3 regions of the Kribbella sp. NPDC049227 genome follow, and region 3 is predicted to be linked to each of the others. Evidence: riboswitches for the same ligand, from Rfam matches in the RefSeq annotation. Region 3 holds a riboswitch; each other region holds the start of a gene.
What was found. A riboswitch is a leader RNA that binds a small molecule or an ion and turns the genes downstream of it on or off. The one in region 3 is predicted to bind cobalamin.
Positions count from the first base shown of each region.

Region 1: it holds a riboswitch for cobalamin, as region 3 does, so the genes downstream of both, ACGFH6_RS43040 (ribonucleoside-diphosphate reductase subunit alpha) here and cobN (cobaltochelatase subunit CobN) in region 3, are expected to answer to the same signal.
Region 2: it holds a riboswitch for cobalamin, as region 3 does, so the genes downstream of both, metE (5-methyltetrahydropteroyltriglutamate--homocysteine S-methyltransferase) here and cobN (cobaltochelatase subunit CobN) in region 3, are expected to answer to the same signal.

Region 1 covers NZ_JBICST010000012.1:117,709-125,339, reverse strand. The annotation lists gene ACGFH6_RS43050 (Fic family protein) at 1-355, shown strand, start outside; gene ACGFH6_RS43045 (DinB family protein) at 415-996, shown strand; cobalamin riboswitch at 1,068-1,224, shown strand; gene ACGFH6_RS43040 (ribonucleoside-diphosphate reductase subunit alpha) at 1,357-4,170, shown strand; gene ACGFH6_RS43035 (ribonucleotide-diphosphate reductase subunit beta) at 4,131-5,219, shown strand; gene ACGFH6_RS43030 (isochorismatase family protein) at 5,277-5,855, opposite strand; gene ACGFH6_RS43025 (MFS transporter) at 5,866-7,248, opposite strand; gene ACGFH6_RS43020 (MarR family winged helix-turn-helix transcriptional regulator) at 7,245-7,631, opposite strand, start outside.
Region 2 covers NZ_JBICST010000007.1:622,120-629,750, reverse strand. The annotation lists gene ppdK (pyruvate, phosphate dikinase) at 1-680, opposite strand, end outside; cobalamin riboswitch at 1,001-1,226, shown strand; gene metE (5-methyltetrahydropteroyltriglutamate--homocysteine S-methyltransferase) at 1,318-3,573, shown strand; gene ACGFH6_RS32540 (VWA domain-containing protein) at 3,615-5,573, opposite strand; gene ACGFH6_RS32535 (ATP-binding protein) at 5,575-6,972, opposite strand; gene ACGFH6_RS32530 (serine hydrolase domain-containing protein) at 7,035-7,631, opposite strand, start outside.
Region 3 covers NZ_JBICST010000003.1:819,842-827,472, forward strand. The annotation lists gene ACGFH6_RS16100 (cobalamin biosynthesis protein) at 1-664, shown strand, start outside; gene ACGFH6_RS16105 (histidine phosphatase family protein) at 655-1,335, shown strand; gene ACGFH6_RS16110 (hypothetical protein) at 1,353-1,799, opposite strand; gene ACGFH6_RS16115 (DUF3500 domain-containing protein) at 1,827-2,795, shown strand; cobalamin riboswitch at 2,862-3,025, shown strand; gene cobN (cobaltochelatase subunit CobN) at 3,061-6,759, shown strand; gene surE (5'/3'-nucleotidase SurE) at 6,782-7,546, shown strand; gene ACGFH6_RS16130 (3-keto-5-aminohexanoate cleavage protein) at 7,543-7,631, opposite strand, start outside.

The sequences.
Region 1 (7,631 bases), on a different contig from region 3:
GGCCGAACTGAAGTCCGCATGGCGCGAGCGAGCCGCGCCCGTCCGCGGCGGCTCGGCAGCCGACCTGCTCATCGAGGCACTGCCCGCCGCGCCGGTGCTCACGCTCGCGGCGGCGGCGCAGCTTGTCGACCGCTCCCAGCAGGCGACCAACCAGGGTCTGGCGAGGCTCGTCGAGGCCGGCATCCTGCGTGAGATCACCGACGGCCGACGCAACCGCGTCTACGAGGCGCCCGAACTGATCGACGCGTTCACCCTGCTCGAACGCCGCTTCGCCAGCCCGGCCGCGGACACCCGGATCGAGCCACCTAGCAGACCGGTCCCATCGAGGCCAGCACCAACACGCCACGCACATTGACTTTCGTCTCCCGAGCGAGCAAGAATTCGAACATATGTTCGATCGTACAGGGAGAGATGATGCCAGAGCCGTTCGACTGGGACATCCTGCACCGGCCATCGGCGATGGCCATGGTCCGGGGCCAGCTCGGCTTCAGCTGGATGGTGCTGTCCGGCCGGCTCGCGCAGTTGACCGACGACCAGTACTTCTGGCGACCTAGCAGCGAGGCGCTGACCGTCGTGCGCCGGCACTACACCGGACGGTTCCGATCACTCGGGTCCGGCGAGTGGGTCGCGCAGTGGCCCGACGAGCCGGACCATCGCGGGCCACGCACGATCGCCTGGCTGATCGCCCATCTCACCGAGACATTCTTCGAGCGCTGGGAGTGGACGTTCGGCACGAGCCAGCAGGGACGTGCGGACATCACCCTGCACGGGAACGCGCGGGATGCGGTGGCGTGGCTGACACATTGGGTCGAGGCCTGGCAGGACGCGATCGCCGCTCTCGACGAGGAGCAGGTGATGACGATCGGCCTGAGCCAGGCGACCGAACTGGACGCGGGCGAGCCGTTCGGTCACGTCGTACTGCGGCTGAATCGGGAGTTGATCCACCATGGCTCGGAGATCATGACGCTCCAGGATCTCTACGCGGTCGCTGCGTGAGTTGCGGGCGAGGACCACAAGATGTGCGACACGCGGCGTGGCGCTACCACAAGATCTAGGGGTCGCCACTTAGCATCACTACTGCTGGTGGTTCGGAGTGGCCGGTACTGCGAGATGTGGGCCACGCCGAGGCAACAGGGGAATCCGGTGCGAGTCCGGAGCTGCCCCGCAACGGTGAGCGGAAGCCTTCCGCGAGTCCTGATACCTGCCACCGGCGCGTGCACCGCCGGTGCACGCGGTCCGAGACCTCGCGGGTGGGTCGCAGGGCGTGGCGGCAGTGTTCCCGGCCGGTGCTGCCGGCCCCGTCGTGCGCCCCTCCGCGTGGCTCCGGTCCTCCGAACTCGTTTGGAGACAACACCTGTGACGATTGCTTCCTCATCCCGGGCGGCGACAGCCGACCAGTCGATCCAGCTGACCGTCGTACGCCGCGACGGCGGCCACACCGGTTTCGACCAGACCAAGATCTCGGTCGCCATGACCAAGGCGTTCCTCGCCGTCGAGGGCGCCGAGGCGGGCACCACCCACCGGGTCCGTGACCTGGTGACCGACCTGACCGGCCGGGTCGTCGAGGCCCTGACGAGCCGCGGTGACGCCCGCCGCAGCGTGCAGGTCGAGGACATCCAGGACCAGGTCGAGCTGGCGCTGATGCGCGCCGGCGAGCACCAGGTCGCCCGTGCGTACGTCCTCTACCGCGAGGAGCGCACCAAGGCCCGCACCCCGGCCGACCCGTCCGGCATCACCGACAAGCCCGCGCTCACCGTCCGCGCGGCCGACGGCAGCGCGGCGCCGCTCGACGTCGACCGCCTGCGCGTGATCGTCGCGGAGGCGGCCACGGGTCTCGACGCGGTCGACCCCGAGCTGATCCTCGACGAGACCCTCGGCTCCTGCTACGACGGCATCGCGCAGCACGAGGTCGAGCTCGCGCTGGTGATGGCCGCCAGGTCGTATGTCGAGACCGAGCCGCAGTACAGCTTCGCCGCATCCCGGCTGCTGCTCGACCAGATCCGTCGCGAGGCGCTCGGACGCGTCCACGGCGAGCCGCGGCAGGCCAGCCAGGCCGACATGACCGACGCGTACGCCCACTACTTCCCTCGCTACATCCAGCTCGGCATCGAAGCCGGGCAGCTCGACCCGGAGCTGGCGAGCTTCGACCTGGACCGGCTCGCCGCTGCGATCCGTCCCGAGCGCGACCTGGACTTCACCTTCCTCGCCCTGCAGACCCTCTACGACCGCTACCTGCTGCACATCGACAAGGTCCGGTTCGAGTTGCCGCAGGCATTCTTCCTGCGGGTCGCGATGGGGATGGCGCTGCGCGAGGACGACCGCGAGGCACGGGCGCTGCAGTTCTACGAGTTGCTCAGCTCGTTCCGGTTCATGTCGTCCACACCGACACTGTTCAACTCCGGCACCACCCGGCCGCAGCTGTCGTCCTGCTTCCTGACCACGGTCGAGGACGACCTGGCCGGCATCTTCCACGGCATCCGCAACAACGCGATGCTGGCCAAGTACTCCGGTGGCCTCGGCAACGACTGGACCCCGGTGCGCGGGATCGGCGCCAGGATCCGCGGGACCAACGGCGAATCGCAGGGCGTCGTACCGTTCCTGAAGATCGCCAACGACACCGCGGTAGCTGTGAATCAGGGTGGAAAGAGAAAGGGCGCGGTGTGTGCGTATCTCGAGACCTGGCACGTCGACATCGAGGAGTTCCTCGACCTGCGGAAGAACACCGGCGACGAGCGCCGGCGTACGCACGACATGAACACGGCGAACTGGGTGCCGGACCTGTTCCTGCAACGGGTCGAGGCCGGCGGCGACTGGACGCTGTTCTCTCCCAACGAGGTGCCCGACCTGCACGATCTGTACGGGCCTGAGTTCGCCGCGGCGTACGCGCAGTACGAGGCGGCGGCCGACCGGGGCGAGATCAAGGTCTTCAAGCGGGTCAAGGCGGTCGACCTGTGGCGGCGCATGCTGACCGTGCTGTTCGAGACCGGGCATCCGTGGATCACCTTCAAGGACGCCTGCAACCTCCGCTCGCCGCAGCAGCACGACGGCGTCGTCCACTCGTCGAACCTGTGCACCGAGATCACCCTGAACACGACCGTCGACGAGACCGCGGTCTGCAACCTCGGTTCGGTCAACCTGGTCGCGCACCTGACCGAGGACGGGCTGGACGCCGACCTGCTCCGCGAGACGGTGAAGACCGCGGTCCGGATGCTCGACAACGTCATCGACGTGAACTTCTACACCACCGCGGAGTCGGAGCGGGCCAACCAGCGGCATCGCCCGGTCGGCCTCGGTCTGATGGGCTTCGCCGACGCACTGTTCGCGCTGCGGATCCCCTACTCCTCCGACGCCGCCGTGGCCTTCGCCGACAGCTCGATGGAGCAGATCAGCTACCACGCGATCGAGGCGTCCAGTGATCTCGCCGCCGAGCGCGGCCGCTACTCGTCGTACGACGGATCGCTGTGGAGCCAGGGCATCCTGCCGATCGACTCGCTCGAGCTGCTCAGGACGGCGCGGGACGGCGACCTGATCGTTGACCAGAGCAAGCAACTCGACTGGGACGCGCTCCGGCAGAAGGTGCTGCGCGACGGCATGCGCAACTCGAACGTGATGGCGATCGCGCCGACCGCGACGATCTCCAACATCTGCGGGGTGAGCCAGTCGATCGAGCCGACGTACAGCAACCTGTTCGTGAAGTCGAACATGTCGGGTGAGTTCACCGTGGCGAACCCGTTCCTCGTGGCCGACCTGAAGGCGCGCGGGCTGTGGGATCAGGTGATGGTGTCCGACCTCAAGTACCACGACGGCATCCTGGCGGGGATCGAGCGGATCCCGGCCGACCTGCGCGAGCTGTATGCGACGGCCTTCGAGATCGACCCGATGTGGCTGGTCAAGGCGGCGTCGCGGCGGCAGAAGTGGATCGACCAGTCGCAGTCACTGAATCTCTACATGGCCGCGCCGTCGGGCCGGGCGCTGGACGAGCTCTACAGGTCGACTTGGCGGTATGGACTCAAGACGACCTATTACCTGCGTTCCCAGTCAGCCACCCATGTGGAGAAGTCCACGCTCCAAGGGACGGACGGCCGGCTGAACGCCGTACCCGTTGCGCTTCCCGAGCCCACCGGCGCCGTGTGCGCCATCGACGACCCGGACTGCGAGGCGTGCCAGTGACGACCGGATTGGGAGAGATCGCCGTCGGGGCGTCCCGGGTCGAGGTCGCCGACAAGGCGATGATCAACGCGCGGGCGGACGTGAACCAGTTGCTGCCGCTGAAGTACCGGTGGGCCTGGGAGAAGTACCTTGCCGCCTGCAACAACCACTGGATGCCGACCGAGGTGTCCATGCAGGCCGACATCTCGCTCTGGAAGTCGCGCGACGGCCTGACCGAGGACGAGCGGATGATGCTGAAGCGCAACCTCGGCTTCTTCGCTACGGCGGAGTCTCTGGTCGCGAACAACATCGTCCTGGCCGTCTACCGGCAGCTGACCAACCCCGAGTGCCGGCAGTACCTGCTGCGCCAGGCGTTCGAGGAGGCCGTGCACACGCACACCTTCCAGTACATCTGTACGTCGCTCGGCCTGGACGAGGGCGAGCTGTTCAACATGTACCGCGAGGTGCCGTCCATCTCGGACAAGGACGCGTGGGCGCTGAAGTACACCCAGCACCTGGAGGACCCGGACTTCCGGACCGGGACGCCGGAGAGCGACACCGCGTTCCTGCGCGACCTGATCGCGTTCTACGTGGTGTTCGAGGGGATGTGGTTCTACACAGGATTCGCGCAGATCCTGTCGCTGGGCCGGCGGAACAAGATGGTCGGCATCGCCGAGCAGTACCAGTACATCCTGCGCGACGAGTCGATCCACCTGAACTTCGGCATCGACTGCATCAACCAGATCAAGCAGGAGAACCCACACCTGTGGACGGCCCGGTTCCAGGCCGAGGTGCGGCAGATGCTCACCGAAGCGTGTGAGCTGGAGGTCGCCTACGGCCGCGCGACGATGCCGAACGGCATGCTCGGCCTGACCGCGGAGCTCTGCGAGCAGTACATGCACTTCATCACCGACCGCCGCGCCGAGCAGATCGGCCTCGCGCCCCTCTTCGGCGAGACCCGCAACCCCTTCGGCTGGATGTCAGAAGTCATGGACCTGAAGAAGGAAAAGAACTTCTTCGAAACCCGCGTCATCGAGTACCAGTCGTCAACCGGACTGAGCTGGGACTGAGTGCGACGCGAGCCGGGCAGCCCAGCGGCTGCCCGGCCCGCGTGTCCTGCCCGCGGTCTACGCAGGGAGCTTGGCCAGGATGTCGGCGGTGGTGCCGGTTTCGCCGAGGCGGGGGAAGATGTAGGTGGTGGCGTGGGTGTGGGAGTCGGGGCTGAGGTCCGTCATCGCGTCGGTGGCGAGGGTGACGTGGTAGCCGTGCTCGTGGGCGGCGCGGGCGGTCGACTCGACGCCGAAGCTGGTGGCTACGCCGGTGAGGACGATCTGGGTGACGCCGCGGCGGCGGAGATGGACGTCGAGGTCTGTGCCGTGGAACGCGCCCCAGTTCCGCTTGGTCACCACGGTGTCCTCGGGGTGACCGGCAAGCTGCGAGACGATCTGGTCGGCGTCGGCGGGCGGCGTACCGGTCGCGCGGGTCGCCTGCTCGGTCCGGCCTGGCATCCGGTCCGCACCGTCCGCGCGGAAGCTCGCCCGGACCAGGAACACCGGGAGGCCGCGCTTGCGGAAGGCGTCGGCGAGCTCCGCGGTCCGGGTGATGACGTCGGCGGTCGGGTACGGCGCACCGGGGATGGCGGTGATGCCGTTCTGCAGGTCGATGACGACGAGGGCGGTGTTCGGATCAAGAGTGGTGACGGGCACGACGGACCTCTCAGTTGGGTTGTGGGCGGCCGATCCGGGCGAGGGACCGGTCGAGGAGGGTCACCAGCACGAGCAGGCCGGCGATGACGAGCAGGAACAGCGCCAACTCGTGCAGACCGGTGGTGGTCGCGCCGTGCTGGAAGAAGTGGGCGTTGGCCGCGGCGGCGATCAGCGCACCGAGGTACATGAAGGTGCGCAGCAGACCGGCCGAGGAACCCATCCGGGCCCGATCCGCCTGGTGGTAGAGCGCATTCTGATTGGCCAGGCCGTTCAGGCCCTGCGGGATCCCCGCGATGACGCCGACCAGTGCCAGCAGCCAGATCGCGGTCTCACCCCCGACGAGCTGCGGTACGACGCAGGCCACGGCCAAGAGGATGCTCCCGGCAACGAGTTTGCCGCGGACCTGGGCACGCCGGCCGGTGATCACGGTGATCGCCATGGCCGACAGCGACAGCGGCAGCAACAGCAGGCCGGCCGACGAGGCACCCAGCCCGCGACCTTCCTCGAGCCACTGCGTGAAGCCGTAGAGGAACGAGTAGCTGATCGTGAACGCGAGCACCTGGCGCAGGTACGTCGCGATCAGCGGACGGTTGCCGCCGAGGACCCGCAGGTCGATGAACGGCTCCATCGAGCGAAGTTGCACGACGACGAACACCACGCCGAGCAGGGCACCGAGCGTCAGCAGGTACCAGTTCGATGCCTTCGGCGCCATCAGGAACATCATCAACGACACCAGGGTGCCGGCGAACAGCGCGATGCCCGCATAGTCGAGCCGGACCGTGACACGGGACCGCGGACTCCGCGGCAGCCAGAGGGATCCGAGGACCAGGCAGATGATCGACAGCGGCACGTTGATGGTGAAGATCATGTGCCAGCCACCGAGCCCGATCAGCAGTCCGCCGAGCGTCGGGCCGATCACCGAGATCACCTGGTTGGCGATCGACAGCGAGCTGAGGATGGCCGCCGGAGTCTCCATGCCGGTCCGGTCGGCTTCGCTCCGGATCAGCGACATCGAGGCCGGGTACGCCGCCGACGTACCGAAACCGAGGAGGACGCGGGACACGATCAGCACCCCGAGCGTCGGCGCCAGCGCACCGAGCAGACCGGCGACGCCGACGACCGCCGTACCGATCAGATAGAGCGGACGCGGGCCGTAGAGGTCGACCAGCCGGCCGATGACCGGCTGCCCGACTGCGGTCGCGAGGTACAGCCCGGTGATCAGCCAGGCGGTGTCGGAGGGCGGTACTCCGAAGGCGGCCCCGATCGGGATCAGCGCCACCGCGAGCATCGACGAGTTGATCGGGTTCAGGATCGACCCCACCACCATCGGCGCGATCAATCGCCGATCGAACCGCTGGGGGCGACTGGCGGCCGGATCCGGCTCGGGGGTCACCGGGAGGTCGCCGCCCGGGGTGCCGCGGTGGTGTCGAGGGCATGGTCGAGCAGAGCGAGTGCCTTGATGACGGTCTGCCGCTCGGCCTCGGTGCAGCCGTCCTGCAGCGCACGGGCCAGCCACTCCTGGCGGACCTTGCGATCACCCTGGAGCCGGTGCCGTCCGGCGGTGGTGAGCGACACGACCTGCCGGCGACCGTCCTCGGGGTCCGGGTGGCGCTCGATCAGGTCCGACTCCCGCAATCCGGCCAGGATCGCGGCCATCGACTGCGGGCGCATCCGCTCCACGGCCGCCAACTCACTGGCCGACGCCGGCCCGTCCTTGTCGAGCCGGCTCAGCACCGAGCTCTGCGACGGCGTCAGGTCGTCCTGCTCCGCCAGTTC
Region 2 (7,631 bases), on a different contig from region 3:
ATCCGCTCCTGCCGGCGGTAGAGGATCGCGCGCTCGGAGTTCCACGAGCCGAAGACGGCCTCGATCGCCAGGTCCATCTGGGTCCGCGGATCCTGCGGGAACTCGCGGCCGGTGTGCTCGTGGACGGCCTGCTTGAACGTCTCGACCAGGCGCTTCAGGTCGTCCGCGTCCAGGTCGAGGTCGTTGCGGGTGCCCTTGGCTTGTTTGGCCGCCTCGATCGCGTCCTCGAACACGTCGCCGTCCATGCCGAGCACGGTCTTGCCGAACATCTGGATCAGCCGGCGGTACGCGTCCCAGGCGAACCGCGGGTTGCCGGAGTGATGCGCGAGCCCGTTCACCGAGTCGTCGTTCAGGCCGACGTTCAGAACGGTCTCCATCATCCCGGGCATCGACACGGCGGCGCCGGACCGGACCGAGACGAGCAGCGGATCGTCGGCCTGGCCGAGCTTCTTGCCCATCTTCTGCTGCAGTACGTCGACGTGGTGGTCGATCTCGTCGGCCAACTCCGGTGGCACCGAGCCGGTGGCCAGGTACGCCCGGCAGGCCTCGGCGCTGATGGTGAATCCGGGTGGCACCGGCAGGCCGAGGTTGGTCATCTCGGCCAGGTTCGCCCCCTTCCCGCCGAGCAGCTCCTTCATGTCCTTGTTGCCTTCGGCGAAGTCGTAGACGAGTTTCGGCACGATCACTCCCTGAGGTTCGGGCGGTGCTTCTGAGCGCGGTGAGGTGGCCCGCTGGCCCATCGACTCCAGTGGCGGGGGCGTTGCTCTCAGAGTAAGCCCAAAAACCAGTCCAGTTGAACACTGGTCTCACGATGCCGACGTGACTCTGCCCACAGGTCGAAGGCCGGAAAACCCTTCCCCCGTTGACAACGCAAGACAATCGGCACGTCCACCAACGAAACCTTCCGGCGAATCGCTCCCGGGGTTTCGTCGCGTCGACGGCGGGCATCGCGCGAGTGGTGTTCGTCTCGCCGTCCGGCGCGTCGCGGTGCCCGCGGGGTACGCTCGGCACTGCCGACGGTTCGCCTGGTCGGGTGGTCGACGACGAGGCGAGGCAAGAGGGAACCCGGTGTGAATCCGGGACTGCCCCGCAGCGGTGAACGGGAACGACAGCCGTCAGACAGCACTGGACGCCCGCGTCCGGGAAGCGACGGCCAGTAGGCCGACCGGTCGGACCGACCGGACTGCCCGTGAGTCCGAAGACCTGCCGCCGGTCCGCGCACCACCCGGTGCGCGGTGGATCGGTGGTCTCGTGGGAGGACCCGTCCGGCGTCTCCGCGACCCCGCCGATCCCTGGCACGCTCGCGAGGAGAGAGACGTGAACACCATCAAGACAGTGCTGGGCTATCCGCGCATCGGCCCGGACCGCGAACTCAAGAAGGCCGTCGAGAAGTACTGGTCCGGCGACAGCGACGCGGCCGAACTCGAGGCGACCGCCCACCAACTGCGCGCCGCCACCTGGCGCGACCTGGCCGGCCGCGGACTCGACGTTCTCCCCGGCAACACCTTCTCGTACTACGACCAGATGCTCGACCATGTGCAGCTGTTCGGGATCATTCCCGAGCGCTTCCGCGCCCTCGATCGCTCCGGACTCGACACGTACTTCGCGATGGCGCGTGGCCACGCCGAGGTCGCGCCGCTGGAGCTGACCAAATGGTTCGACACCAACTACCACTATTTGGTCCCCGAGCTCACCGACGACACGGTGTTCCGGCTCGACCCGGCCAAGCCACTGGAGGACCTGGCGGCCGCGCGAGAAGCCGGCGTGGAAACCCGCCCGGTCCTGATCGGACCACTGACCTTCCTGCTGCTCTCGAAATCCACAACTCCGGGCTTCGAACCACTCAGCCTGCTCGACCGTCTTCTGGAGGCGTACGCCGAACTGCTCGGCAGGCTCGATGCCGCGGGAGCTGACTGGGTGCAGCTGGACGAGCCGGCCTTGGTCCAGGACCGCACACCGGCTGAGCTCGACGCTCTTCGTCGCGCGTACGACCGGTTGGCGAAGCTCACCGAACGCCCGCGTCTCCTGGTCGCGACGTACTTCGGAGATCCCGGTGCTGCCCTGCCGGTGCTCGCGTCCACCGCGGTCGAAGGGCTGGCGGTCGACCTCGTGTCCACTCCTGGACTGGTCGACCGACTGGCCGTCCTGCCTGCCCTCCAACGGAAGACCGTTTTCGCCGGGGTGGTCGACGGCCGGAACGTCTGGCGCACTCCCCTGGGTGAAGCGTTGTCGACCTGCGTGCAGCTGCTCGGCTCCGTCGGCCGGCTCGCGGTTTCCACCTCGTGCTCGCTGCTCCACCTGCCGTACGACGTGGATGCGGAGGACGAGCTTGATCCGCAGGTGCGGGCGCGACTCGCGTTCGCGCGGCAGAAAGTCGACGAGGTAGTCCGGCTCGGCCGTGCGCTCAGCGAGGACGAGCCCGGCGTACTGGTGAACCTCGACAGTCCGTCCCGCGGCCCGCTGAAGGAATCCGGCCTCGCTCGTGAGCAGGCGGTCCGCGACCGGGTCGCCGCGATCCGGCCCGAGGATCGGCAGCGAGCGCCGTACGACGAACGCCGGACCGCGCAGGAGTCGATCGGGTTGCCGGATCTCGCGACCACCACGATCGGCTCGTTCCCGCAGACCGCGGACCTCCGGCGAACCCGCACCGAGCTGCGGTCCGGCCGGATCGACCAGGCGACGTACGACGAGCGGATGCGGGCCGAGATCGCGCGGGTGATCAGCCTGCAGGAAGAACTCGGACTGGACGTGCTCGTGCACGGCGAGCCCGAGCGCAACGACATGGTGCAGTACTTCGCCGAACAGCTGGACGGCTTCGCTTCCACCAAGCACGGCTGGGTGCAGTCGTACGGCAGCCGGTGCGTCCGGCCGCCGATCCTGTACGGCGACGTGTCACGACCCGAGCCGATGACCGTGCGCTGGGCGTCGTACGCGCAGTCGCTGACCGAGCGGCCGGTGAAGGGGATGCTGACTGGGCCGGTGACGATCCTGGCCTGGTCCTTCGTCCGCGACGACCAGCCCGCCGCCATCACTGCCGATCAGGTCGCGCTGGCCCTGCGGGACGAGGTGGCCGACCTGGCGTCGGCCGGGATCAGGATCGTGCAGGTGGACGAACCCGCGCTGCGCGAGTTGCTGCCATTGCGATCGGCGGAGCAGAAGGCGTACCTGGACTGGTCGGTCGGTGCGTTCCGGCTGGCCACCGGCGGCGCGTCCGCCGAGATCCAGATCCACACGCATCTGTGCTACTCGGAGTTCGGTGCGGTGATCGCCGGGATCGACGGACTGGACGCCGACGTGACCACGATCGAGGCCGCGCGGTCACGCATGGAGATCCTCGGCGACCTGGCCGCCTCCGGGTTCCGCCGCGGCGTCGGGCCAGGCGTGTACGACATCCATTCGCCCCGCGTACCCACCCGCGACGAACTCTCGGACCTGATCGCCCACGCCCTCACCACAGTCCCCGCCGCCCGCCTCTGGATCAACCCCGACTGCGGCCTGAAAACCCGCACCTACGACGAGGTCGCGCCCGCCCTGCGACACCTCGTCGAGGCCGCCCGGACAGCCCGAAGCTGAAACCTGCCGTGGGCACCTGATAGGTGCCCACGGCAACCGGTTCAGAGTTTGCGGCGGGTTCGGAGGTAGTCGCCTACCACGGCGGCGCCTAGGCCGTCGGGGTCGGGGGCGAGGACTCGGCCGCCGCTGCGGCGGGCGAGGAGGTCGACGAAGGCGTTGAGGCGGGGGTCGTCGCCCAGGCGGAAGACCGTGAGCGACGCGCCGAGTTTGGCCAGGCGGTCCACCTCGAAGATCGTCTTGCGGAGCGTGGCCGGCTCGGGCGGGTAGGAGAACTCCGCCGTACCGTCCGGCTCGAGGTGCGCGGTCGGCTCGCCGTCGGTCACCATCAGGACCACCGGCTGCGCGTCCGGATGACGACGCAGATGACGGCCGGCCAGCAGCAGGGCGTGATGCGCATTCGTCCCCTGCTCCCAGGCGCCCTCCATCCCGATCAGCTGCGGCAGCTCGACGACTCCGGCGTACCTCCCGAACGTGATCAGCTGGAGCGCGTCGTTGCGGTAGCGGGTCGAGATGAGCTGGTGCAGCGCGAGGGCCGTCCGCTTCATCGGCAGCCAACGGCCCTCCTGGACCATCGACCACGACGTGTCGACCAGCAACGCGACCGCGGCCCGGGCCCGGTGCTCGGTTTCCGCGATCTCCACATCGGCCACATCCAGCTTGACCGACCCGCTGCGGGTAGCACTCCGCAGTACGGCGTTCCGCACGGTCCGAGGCACATCCCACGGCTGGGTGTCGCCGAACTGCCATTGCCGGCTGGAGCCACTCAGCTCCCCAGCCGCCCCGGCATTCGCAGCGTCGCGTTCACCCGATCCCCGAGCAGCCCGCAGTACGTCGGCCAGCGCGGTCTGCCCGAGCTGCCGCAGCGCCTTCGGCGACAACCGCAACGAACCATCGGGCGCTCGCTCGAGCAAACCCTGGTCGCGCAGCTGCCTCTCCAGCTCGGACAACCGGCGAGCATCCACTGTTGCCTCGTCGCCGAGCTGCCGGGTGAGCGCATCGAGGTCGATGTCCTCGAGCCGCGCGCCCGGATACGACTGCGCCAACTGCTCGGCCAGCGCATCCAGCTCGGCGAGGTCGGACATCGCCCGCGCACCGTCGGCGAGACCGAGCGGGTCGTCACCACTCATCCGCTCCGACCCGGTCCAGTCCTCCCCCGGCCGCAACGACTGCAGCTGGGCGTCCAGCTGCGCCAACTGCTGGGCGAGTTGCGGACTGCCGAACGCCTGCTGCGACAACTCCATCAGCTCGGCCCGCTGCTCGGCGGTCATCGAGTTCATCATCCGCTGCGCCGCGGCCGCCCGCTGCGCCAGTACGTCGATCAGTTCGTCGACGTTCTGCGGATTCTCCGGGAAGAACTCGCCATGCTTGGCCATGAACTCGTCGAACAACTCCGGCACCTCGGGCCGGTCCTGCGCATGCGCGGCGAGCAACGCGTTGAGGTCGGTGAGCATCTCGTTGATCCGCTCGACGTCCTCAGGCGTGGTCTGCTGCAGCGCCTCCTTCATGCCCTCGAACCGCGACCCGAGCAGCTCGCGCCCGAGCAACTCCCGGATCTCCTCGTACTTCTGCCGCGCCTCCGACGACTCCCACTGGTAGTTGGCCAGCTCCCGTACGGCGGCCGCCGTACCCGACGGAAGCGCGTCGAGCTCGGCCTCCTTGAACCGGGCGTCGTCGGACGGGTTCGGGAACAGCTCGCGCCGCTCGGCCGCCAGCGCCTCGTCCAGCAACCGCTGGACGTCCCGCAGGGTGCCGTCGAGGTTGTGCCGCCGCTGGATCTCGCGGCGGCGCTCCCACATCCTGCGGGTGAGGTCGTCCAGGCCCTGGGTGTTCCGGGTGCCGCGCCGGAGCAGTTCCTCCAGCGCGGACCGCGGCGACGAGCCATTCATCACGTCGCGGCCGATCTCGTCCAGCGCGTCCCGCAGGTCGGCCGGCGCGGCGAGCGGATCCGGCCCGTCGTGCCACGGACCGTACGACCAGCCTTCCGGTATCGACGCGGACATGTCAGATCCCGTAGATCGTCGTGTCGTTGTCGGCGTCCTTGGCCAGTCGTTTCGACAGGTACAACGCCTCCAGGGCGAGCTCGACCGCGGCGGCGATGCGGCCGGGCGACTCGTCCGGCTCGACGCCGGCGCGCGCCGCGACGTCGTGCAGAACCGGCAGCTCCGGCAGCGCGGCCAGCACGTCGCGGCCGGGCACCCGCTCACCCGTGGTCACAAGGTTGCCATCGGCAACAGCGTGGGCCAGCGGGCTGAGGTCGAGACCGGCGAAGCGCTCCCGTGCGGTGTCGGCGACCGAGCGACGCAGCAGGTACTCGAGCAGCTCGATCTCGCGCCCTTCCTCGCCGGGTTCGAACTCGAGCTTGCCGCGCAGTACGGCGGGCACGGCCTCCAGGTCGACCGGCCGCGCGACGGCCGGCTCCTCGCCGGTGATCGCGCTGCGCCGGAGCGCGGCGGCGGCGATCGTCTCGGCCGCGGCGACCGCGAACCGGGCCGACACACCCGACCGCTGGTCGATCGACGTCGACTCGCGCAGGTGCCGGACGAACCGGGCCAGCACCTCGAGCAGCGGCTCGCCGACCTCGGCGGTGAACTCGGCCTCCTGCCGGATCACGTCCACCTCGGCGTCGATGTCGAGCGGGTAGTGGGTCCGGACCTCGGCGCCGAACCGGTCCTTCAGCGGCGTGATGATGCGGCCGCGGTTGGTGTAGTCCTCCGGGTTGGCCGTTGCCACCAGCAACACGTCGAGCGGCAGCCGCAGCGTGTACCCGCGGACCTGGATGTCGCGCTCCTCCATCACGTTGAGCAGCGCGACCTGGATCCGCTCGGCCAGGTCCGGTAGCTCGTTGATCGCCACGATGCCGCGGTGCGCCCGGGGCACCAGACCGAAGTGGATGGTTTCCGGGTCACCCAGACTGCGGCCCTCGGCAACCTTCACCGGGTCCACGTCACCGATCAGGTCGCCCACCGAGGTATCCGGTGTCGCGAGCTTCTCGGCGTACCTCTCGCTGCGATGGATCCAGGTGACGGGCAGTTCGTCGCCGAGCTCCGCGGCGCGGCGGCGCGATGCCGGCGTGATCGGGTCGAGCGGGTGCTCGGGCAGTTCGGCGCCCTCGATCACCGGGGTCCATTCGTCCAGCAGACCGACCAGGGTGCGCAGCAGCCGGGTCTTGCCCTGGCCGCGCTCACCGAGCAGGACCACGTCGTGCCCCGCGAGCAGGGCGCGTTCGAGTTGCGGAATCACCGTCCGGGTGAACCCGACGATGCCGGGCCACGGATCACGCCCGGCCCGGAGTTCTGTCAGCAGGTTGTCACGAATCTCGGCCTTGATCGACCGTGGGAGATACCCGGCGGCCCGGAGGTCACCGGCCTTACGAGGAAGTTCAGCAGGTGCACTAGTCACAGGTGAGACGTTAGCTCGCTCACCCCAAATCGCACCCCGAATATCTCAGCAGGCGGTTCCGCTCAACGCTTGGGCGTGACCCGGCCGGAGGTGAAGACGTGACTCGGCGTGAACGTGACCGGGACCCACGGATGCTCCGGCGCCTCGCGGGTGACGAAGTGATCGCCGTCCACGGGCTCGGTCGGGCGCAGCTCGTACTCCTGCACAGGCTGCTCGGCGAACGACAGCCGGTCACCGGTGGCCTGATACGCCATCACCAGCGCGTCGTCGCGCCGTATGACGTCCAGCCGGACGCTGGCCCGCTCGTAGCGGCCGACATGGCGGTCGTCGACCGAGGCGTCGGCCGGCTGCGGTGAGGCCGGGTGGCCGACCCCGGTGAAGTGCGTGAAGACCTCCGTGGCCAGCGGCTCGAACAGGGTCGTGCCATTGCCGGAGTTGGTCAGCAGGCACATGATCAGCCGCGCCTCAGGGTCGATCCGGAGGAACGCCAGCTGGGAGATCGTCGTACCGTCGTGGCCGAACAGGCCGCGGCCTTGCCAGTCGTAGATCCGCCAGGCCAGGCCGAGGTTGCTGAAGCCGCCGATGCCACCGGCGTACGGGACCTGCGGCTCCTGCATCGACCGGTAGCGGTCGTCGGTCAGGTGCATCCGGGCGAACTC
Region 3 (7,631 bases):
GGAGCGCGAGGCCGAGGTGATGGCCGGGCTGCTCGAGGAGAAGGACATCCCGGCGGCCCGCGACCGGCTCAGCCACCTGTGTGCGCGAGACGCGACCAGTCTGGAAGCCGACGAACTCGCCCGCGCGACCGTGGAGTCGATCGCCGAGAACACCTCCGACGCGTGCGTCGCTCCGCTGCTCTGGGGCGGGGTGCTCGGCGTACCGGGGCTGCTCGGCTACCGCGCCGCCAACACTCTGGACGCGATGGTGGGCTACAAGTCCGCGAAGTACCTCAACTTCGGCTGGGCGTCGGCGCGGCTGGACGACGTACTCAACCTGCTGCCTGCTCGCGTGTGCGCCGTGCTCACCGGACTCGCCGCCGGCCGGCCCGGGCAGACCATCCAGGTCTGGCAGCGGGATGCGCGGAAGCACCCGAGCCCGAACGCCGGGCCGGTCGAGGCCGCGTTCGCCGGTGCGCTGGATCTGACCCTGGGCGGCACGAACAGTTACGGGTCGTACCAGGAGGACCGAGGCACACTGGGCGACGGGCCTACACCGGCGGTTGCGGACGTACGCCGTACCGCGGCGCTGGCCAGGCGCGTCGGTGTGGTTGCGGCTGGGGTCGCCGCTGGGGTCGCCGCGATCCTGGCCGTCGCCGGCCGGAAGGGAACACGATGGGGTTGAGTCACCGCCCGCTGCGGATCGCACTGATCCGGCACGGTGAGTCCGAGGCGAACCTGGACAAGTCGATCTTCGAGCGAGTACCCGACCACGCGATCCCGCTCACGCCGCACGGGCACGAGCAGTCGGCCAAGGCGGGCAAGTACCTGCGGGAGCTGTTCGAGAACGAGCCGGCCCGCGTGTACGTCTCGCCGTACGTGCGGGCCTTGCAGACGCTGGATTCACTCGGGCTGGACGACCTGATCGGTGAGCCCCGGGAGGAGCCACGGCTGCGGGAGCAGGACTGGGCCAACTACCAGGACACCGCGGACATCGAGCGGCAGGAGGTGCTCCGGGACCGGTTCGGGCACTTCTTCTACCGGTTCACCCACGGTGAGTCGGGGTCCGACGTGTACGACCGGGTGTCGACGTTCCTGGAGACGATGCACCGCGACTTCGAGTCCCCGGACGCGCCGCGGAACGTGTTGCTGGTGTCGCACGGGCTGACCATGCGGCTGTTCTGCATGCGCTGGTTCCACTGGTCGGTCAAGTTCTTCGAGACGCTGCGGAACCCGGACAACGCCGAAACGCGCGTCCTGCTGCGGCAGCCGGATTTCCGGTACAAGCTGGACCGGCCGTTCGAACAGTGGACGACGTACGAGCCGTCCGAGCGAGAGCGATCGGCCTGGCTGTAAGGCGGCAGCCGACAGGTTCACCCGCGCACGGCGGCGAGGATGAACAACGCCGCGAGCAGCATCGCCGCCACCCCGGCCACCATCAGCAGGAGTGCGAAACCGAGGGCGAACGCCCGACTCGCCGGCCCGGGGTGCTCCGGACTCTCACCGCGCCGACGAAGGATCCACCAGGGGCGGATGCGCTTGGTCCACGCCCACCGCACAACTGCGAAGCCCGGCGGGCCGATGACGGCTGCGAACGGAAGGGTGATCGCCTTGTAAGGGTCCGCAGTGACGAGGTACAGAACGAACAGGAAGACCAGGTAGACGGCCAGCATCACGCCAGGCCTGCTCAGGGAGCCCACCACGACAGAGACCACGCCGCGAGCCCCTGACGGTCCAGACACCAGCGCAGCGTACGACGGCGTCGGGTCCGCACGTGTCGCGACCGGGGCGAGGTGGTCGTCGTAGGCTGGGCGAGGCATTCTGGTCGACGGAACGGGAGCATCGGCATGGTTGTGGAGCAGACCCGGGAAGCGGTTCTCGAACTGTTGGCGAGCCTGTCGCCGGCGCAGCTGGACAAGATCAAGGCGGCGTTCGACACCCCGGACCACAAGCAGTGGACCTACCTGCCGGGTGCGGTACCGGGGCTTCCGCTGACGGAGCTGACTCCGGCCCAGCAGCAGTTGGTGGAGCGGCTCGTCGCGATCGGGTGCAGCGAGCGCGGTGTGGCCGACGTCTGGGCGGTGTGGGACGCGGAGATCATCGTGCGCGGGATCCCGGAGCTCCCGCCGTCGCGGGAGTGGGAGGGATCCGTCGTCGCCGACCGGTACTACCTCCGCGTCCTGGGTGATCCCGCCGGGACGGAGCCGTGGGCCTGGCGGCTGAACGGTCACCACCTGGCCTTGCACGTCACGCTCGTGGACGGGGCGATCTCGTTCACCCCGCAGTTCCTCGGGTCGAACCCGGCCGAGGTCCGGTCCGGGCCGCAGGCCGGCCGGCGTTTCCTCGCCGCCGAGCAGGACCTCGGCTTCCAGCTCCTGCACGCGCTCGAGCCGGCCCAGCGTGAGGTCGCCGTCGTCTCACCGGAGGCACCCGACGACATCCTGACCCGGCACGACCCGGTCGCCGACGCCAAGCTTCTCCACCAGGGCCTCGCGTACGGCGACATGACCGCGGAACAACGGCAGTTGTTCAGCCTCCTCATCGGCCAGTACGTCGGAAGGGCCGCCGGACCGATCGGGTTGCAGACCTGGCAGGACATCACCGACCAGGGCATCGAGCGCCTCAGCTTCGCCTGGGCCGGCGCGACCGAACCAGGCATCGGCCACCGCCACTACTACTCGATCGCCGGCCCGACGTTCCTGGCCGAGTACGACAACACCCAGGACGACGCCAACCACATCCACTCCGTCTGGCGAGACCTCCGCAACGACTGGGGCACCGACCTCCTCGCCGCCCACTACGCCCTGCACCGCTGAGGACCGCCAGGCCATCACAACCGCCGCCGTCCCGGTGCCGCCTCCCTCACGCAGGCACCGTCGGGGCGATTGTGATGGTGTGGCGGTTCGGGTCGTCGGATAGAGTCGCGCCCGTCAAGCGATGGCATGGGTAGGAACCCGGTGTGAGTCCGGGACGGTCCCGCCACTGTGACCCGGCGCCGTAGTCAGGCGTAGGGGAGTCAGGAACTGCCGCTGTCGCACCTCCGGACGGGGCGTGGACACCCCGAGGAAGGACCGGTCGCGCATGCCCGCGAACCTCCTGCTGCTCTCCACCGCCGACACCGATCTGCTCGCCGCCGCCGAGGCGGACGCCGGGTGGAAGGTCGCGAACCCCGCCCGGCTCGACCTCGCCGACCTGACCCCGTTGCTGGACGCGGCCGAGATCGTCGTGGTCCGGTTGCTCGGCGGTCGCCGGGCCTGGGAGGACGGCCTCGACGCGGTGCTCGCCTCCGGCAGGCCGGCGGTCGTGATCAGTGGCGAGGCCGCGCCAGACGCCGAGCTGATGTCGTTGTCGACCGTACCTGCGGGCGCGGTGACAGAGGCGCTGGCCTACCTGCGCGAAGGCGGCTCCGAGAATCTGCGCAACCTGGCCGGCTTCCTGAGCGACACGCTCCTGCTGACGGGCGACGCGTTCGACCCGCCCCGCACACTCCCGGCGTACGGCGTCCGCGGGACGTTCGTCGAGGATGAGCGGCCGGTGGTCGGGATCGTCTACTACCGAGCACACGAGATCTCCGGGAACACGGCCTTCGTCGATGCGCTGGCAAGTGCGGTCGAGGCCGCCGGCGCGCAGCCGCTGCCCGTGTACTGCGGGTCGCTCCGCGGACTCGACCCGACCAGCGATGAGAACGCCGGACTGTTCGACCTGCTGCGGAAGTGCGACGTCCTCGTCACGACTCTCCTCGCTGCCGGCGGGTCCGTCGCGGCCAACGCGAGCGCGGGCGGCTCGGACGATGCCTGGGACGCCGGAGCGCTCGCGTCCCTCGACATCCCGCTGATCCAAGGCCTCGCGCTGACCTCGACCCGCGAGCAGTGGCTGGCCAGCGACGCCGCGATCAGTCCGATGGACGCCGCGACCCAGGTGGCGATCCCCGAGTTCGACGGGCGACTGATCACGATCCCGTTCTCCTTCAAGGCGTACGACTCCGACGGTCTGGCCCGCTACGCGCCGGACCCGGAGCGGTGTACCCGGGTGGCCGGGATCGCGGTCGCGCATGCACGGCTCCGCCACGTGCCGAACCGCGACAAGCGACTCGCGCTGGTGCTGTCGTCGTACCCGACCAAGCACGCCCGGATCGGGAACGCGGTCGGCCTGGACACTCCGGCCTCGGCGGTCGTCCTGCTCGGTCAGCTCCAGGCGGCCGGGTACGACCTGGGCGATCTCGACGTGAACGAGTTGGAAGGCGACGGGCTGATTCACCGGCTGATCGCGGCGGGCGGTCACGACGTCGACTGGCTCACCGACGAGCAGTTGGCCAACGCCGTCGCGAAGATCCCGCGGTCGGTCTACCAGCAGTGGTTCGGTCGCGTCCCGGAGTCGTTGCGCGAGGCAATGACCGGGGCGTGGGGTGAGGCGCCCGGTGAGCTGTACGTCGACACGTCCGGAGACGAGCCCGCGATCGCCTTGGCGGCGCTGCGCTTCGGGAACGTCGTACTGATGATCCAGCCGCCGCGCGGCTTCGGGGAGAACCCTGTCGCGATCTACCACGACCCGGACATGGCGCCGTCGCATCACTACCTGGCGGCGTACCGCTGGCTGGAGGCCGCGCCGTCGGACGGCGGCTTCGGTGCGCACGCGGTCGTCCACCTGGGCAAGCACGGCACGCTCGAATGGCTGCCGGGCAAGGGGATCGGGATGGCGGCCGGCTGCGCGCCGGACGCCGTCCTCGGGAATCTGCCGATGGTCTACCCGTTCATCGTCAACGACCCCGGTGAGGGGACGCAGGCGAAGCGGCGCGCGCACGCGACCGTCGTCGACCACCTGGTCCCGCCGATGGCGCGGGCCGAGACGTACGGCGACATGGCGAAGCTGGAGTATCTGCTCGACGAGTATGCGACCGTTTCGGCTCTGGACCCGGACAAGGTGCCGACGCTGCGTGCGCAGATCTGGACCCTGATCCAGGCCGCGCAACTGCATCACGACCTGCATACGTCCGAGCGGCCCGAGGACGACGACTTCGACGAGTTCGTCCTGCACCTCGACGGCTACCTGTGCGAGATCAAGGACGTCCAGATCCGCGACGGTTTGCACATCCTCGGTGGTGCACCGGCCGGCGAGGCACGGGTCAACCTGGTGCTCGCCGTACTGCGTGCGCGGCAGCTCTGGGGCGGGTCGTACTCGATTCCCGGTCTGCGCACCGCGCTGGGGGAGACGTTCGGAGTCGACGAGGCGGCCATGCTCGCCGATCCCGGCCGGGCCGTGCCGGAGCTTGCCGAGCTGGCGACGCTCGCGGATCTGCCGGCGGTGAGTGGCGCCGACGGTGTCGACCTGCTGGAAGCCGTCGCGCGCAAGCTCGTCGTCGGGATGGAGACGCTGAGCTGGGAGGCCGCGAAGGTCCCGGTCGTCGTGATCGAGGTGCTCGGGCGGTCGTCGGAACAGGTCGAGGCGTCGCTCACCTTTGCCGCCGAGGAGGTCGTGCCGCGGCTCGCACGCACCGGTGACGAACTGACGAACGTACTGCGCGCCCTGGACGGCCGCTTCGTCGAGGCAGGTCCGTCCGGCTCGCCGACCCGCGGTCTGGTCAACGTGTTGCCGACCGGCCGCAATTTCTACGCTGTCGACCCGAAGGCGATCCCGAGCCGCAACGCCTGGGACGTCGGGGTCGCGCTGGCCGACTCGCTGCTGGCCCGGCACAAGGCCGAGACGGGGGAGTGGCCGCGGTCGGTCGGCCTGACGGTCTGGGGTACGTCGGCCATGCGGACCCAGGGCGACGATCTCGCCGAGGTGTTGTGGCTGCTCGGCTGCCGCCCGGTCTGGGACGACGCGTCACGGCGGGTCACCGGCTTCGAGGTGGTCAGCCTGGAGGAGCTCGGCCGGCCGCGGGTCGACGTGACGATCCGGATCTCCGGGTTCTTCCGGGACGCGTTCCCGCACGTGGTCACGCTCCTGGACGAGGCGGTGCGCACAGTCGCCGCTCTGGAGGAAGGGGCTTCGGACAACTACCTCCGCGCACACGTGGACGCCGACGTTGCGGCCGGCAACGACGTACGGTCGTCGACCGCCCGGGTGTTCGGCTCCAAGCCGGGCTCGTACGGCGCCGGCCTGCTGCCGCTCGTGGACGCGCGGAACTGGCGGACCGACGCCGAGCTTGCCGAGGTGTACGCGGTCTGGGGCGGGTACGCGTACGGCAAGGGCCTCGACGGCGCCGAGGCCCGCGGTTCGATGGAACGCGCCTACGCCCGAATCCAGGTGGCGGCGAAGAACGCGGACACTCGCGAGCACGACATCATGGACTCCGACGACTACTTCCAGTACCACGGCGGCATGATCGCCATGGTCCGTCACCTCACCGGGGCCAACCCCAAGGCGTACGTCGGAGACTCCGCCGTACCGGCGCAGGTGAAGACGCGGACCCTGGAGGAGGAGACCAAGCGCGTCTTCCGGGCCCGGGTGGTGAACCCGCGGTGGATGACGGCGATGCGGCGGCACGGGTACAAGGGCGCCTTCGAGATGGCCGCGACCGTGGACTACCTCTTCGGGTACGACGCGACCGCCGGCGTGGTCGACGACTGGATGTACGAGACGCTGACAACGGAGTACGTCGCCGACCCCGAGATAGCGGAGTTCTTCCGCAAGTCCAACCCGTGGGCGCGGCACGGCATCGCCGAACGCCTACTCGAGGCAGCCCAGCGAGGGCTGTGGGCGGAACCGTCACCGGAGGCGCTGGAGACGCTCCGCAGCGCAGTACTTGAGACGGAAGGCGATATCGAGGACCGCGGCTGACGTCCTGTGATTGGGTGGGGGTATGGCGCCTCCACAGTTGAGAGTCCTGATCACCAACGACGACGGTTACCAGGCTCCGGGGATCCGGGCGCTCGCACCCGCGATCGCCGCGCTCGGACATGAGGTGCTCGTGCTGGCACCGCTGTACGACGAGAGCGGCGTCGGCTCGGCGCGTGCCGGGATGGTCGGGCGGCCGATCCGGACGGCGACGTTGGAGGAGAACGGCGTCACCTACATCGGCGTCGACGGTACGCCGGCTCTCGCGGTGACGCTGGCGTCCGTCGGGGCGTTCGGGCGGGCTCCGGATGTGGTGTTGTCGGGGATCAACCGCGGCCACAACATCGGCGTACCGATCTTCCACTCCGGCACGGTCGCGGCGGCGCTGACCGCGGCGGGGCAGGGGTTGTCGGCGGTGGCGATCAGCATCGACTCCGAGGACCCGGACCACTGGCCGACAGCGGCCGCGGTGGCGGCCGAGGCGCTCACCTGGATCGTGCCGGAGCCGGCCGGGACGGTTGTGACCATCAATGTCCCGGATCGCCCGCTCGACCAGCTCAGCGGTGTCCGGCACGCCTCGCTGGCACCGATCAAGCGTTCGCGCGTCGCCGGAACCACCGCTCCGACTGGCGAGCCGATGATCGAGCTCGAACCACCCCTGCCCAACCCAGTGGCCGACTCCGACGAGGCGCTCCTGAAGGCCGGGTACGTCACCGTCACCCCGATCGTCGGCATCCGCGAGGTCAAGGACGACGCGGCCGCCACCGCCCTCGCGAAGCGCCTCTCCTAGAGGTAACCGAGCAGGTCCGCGTTCGATCCGACGGGCTGTCCGTCGGGCCCGGTCAGCATGTCCTCCAGCCCGACCCGTACGTCGT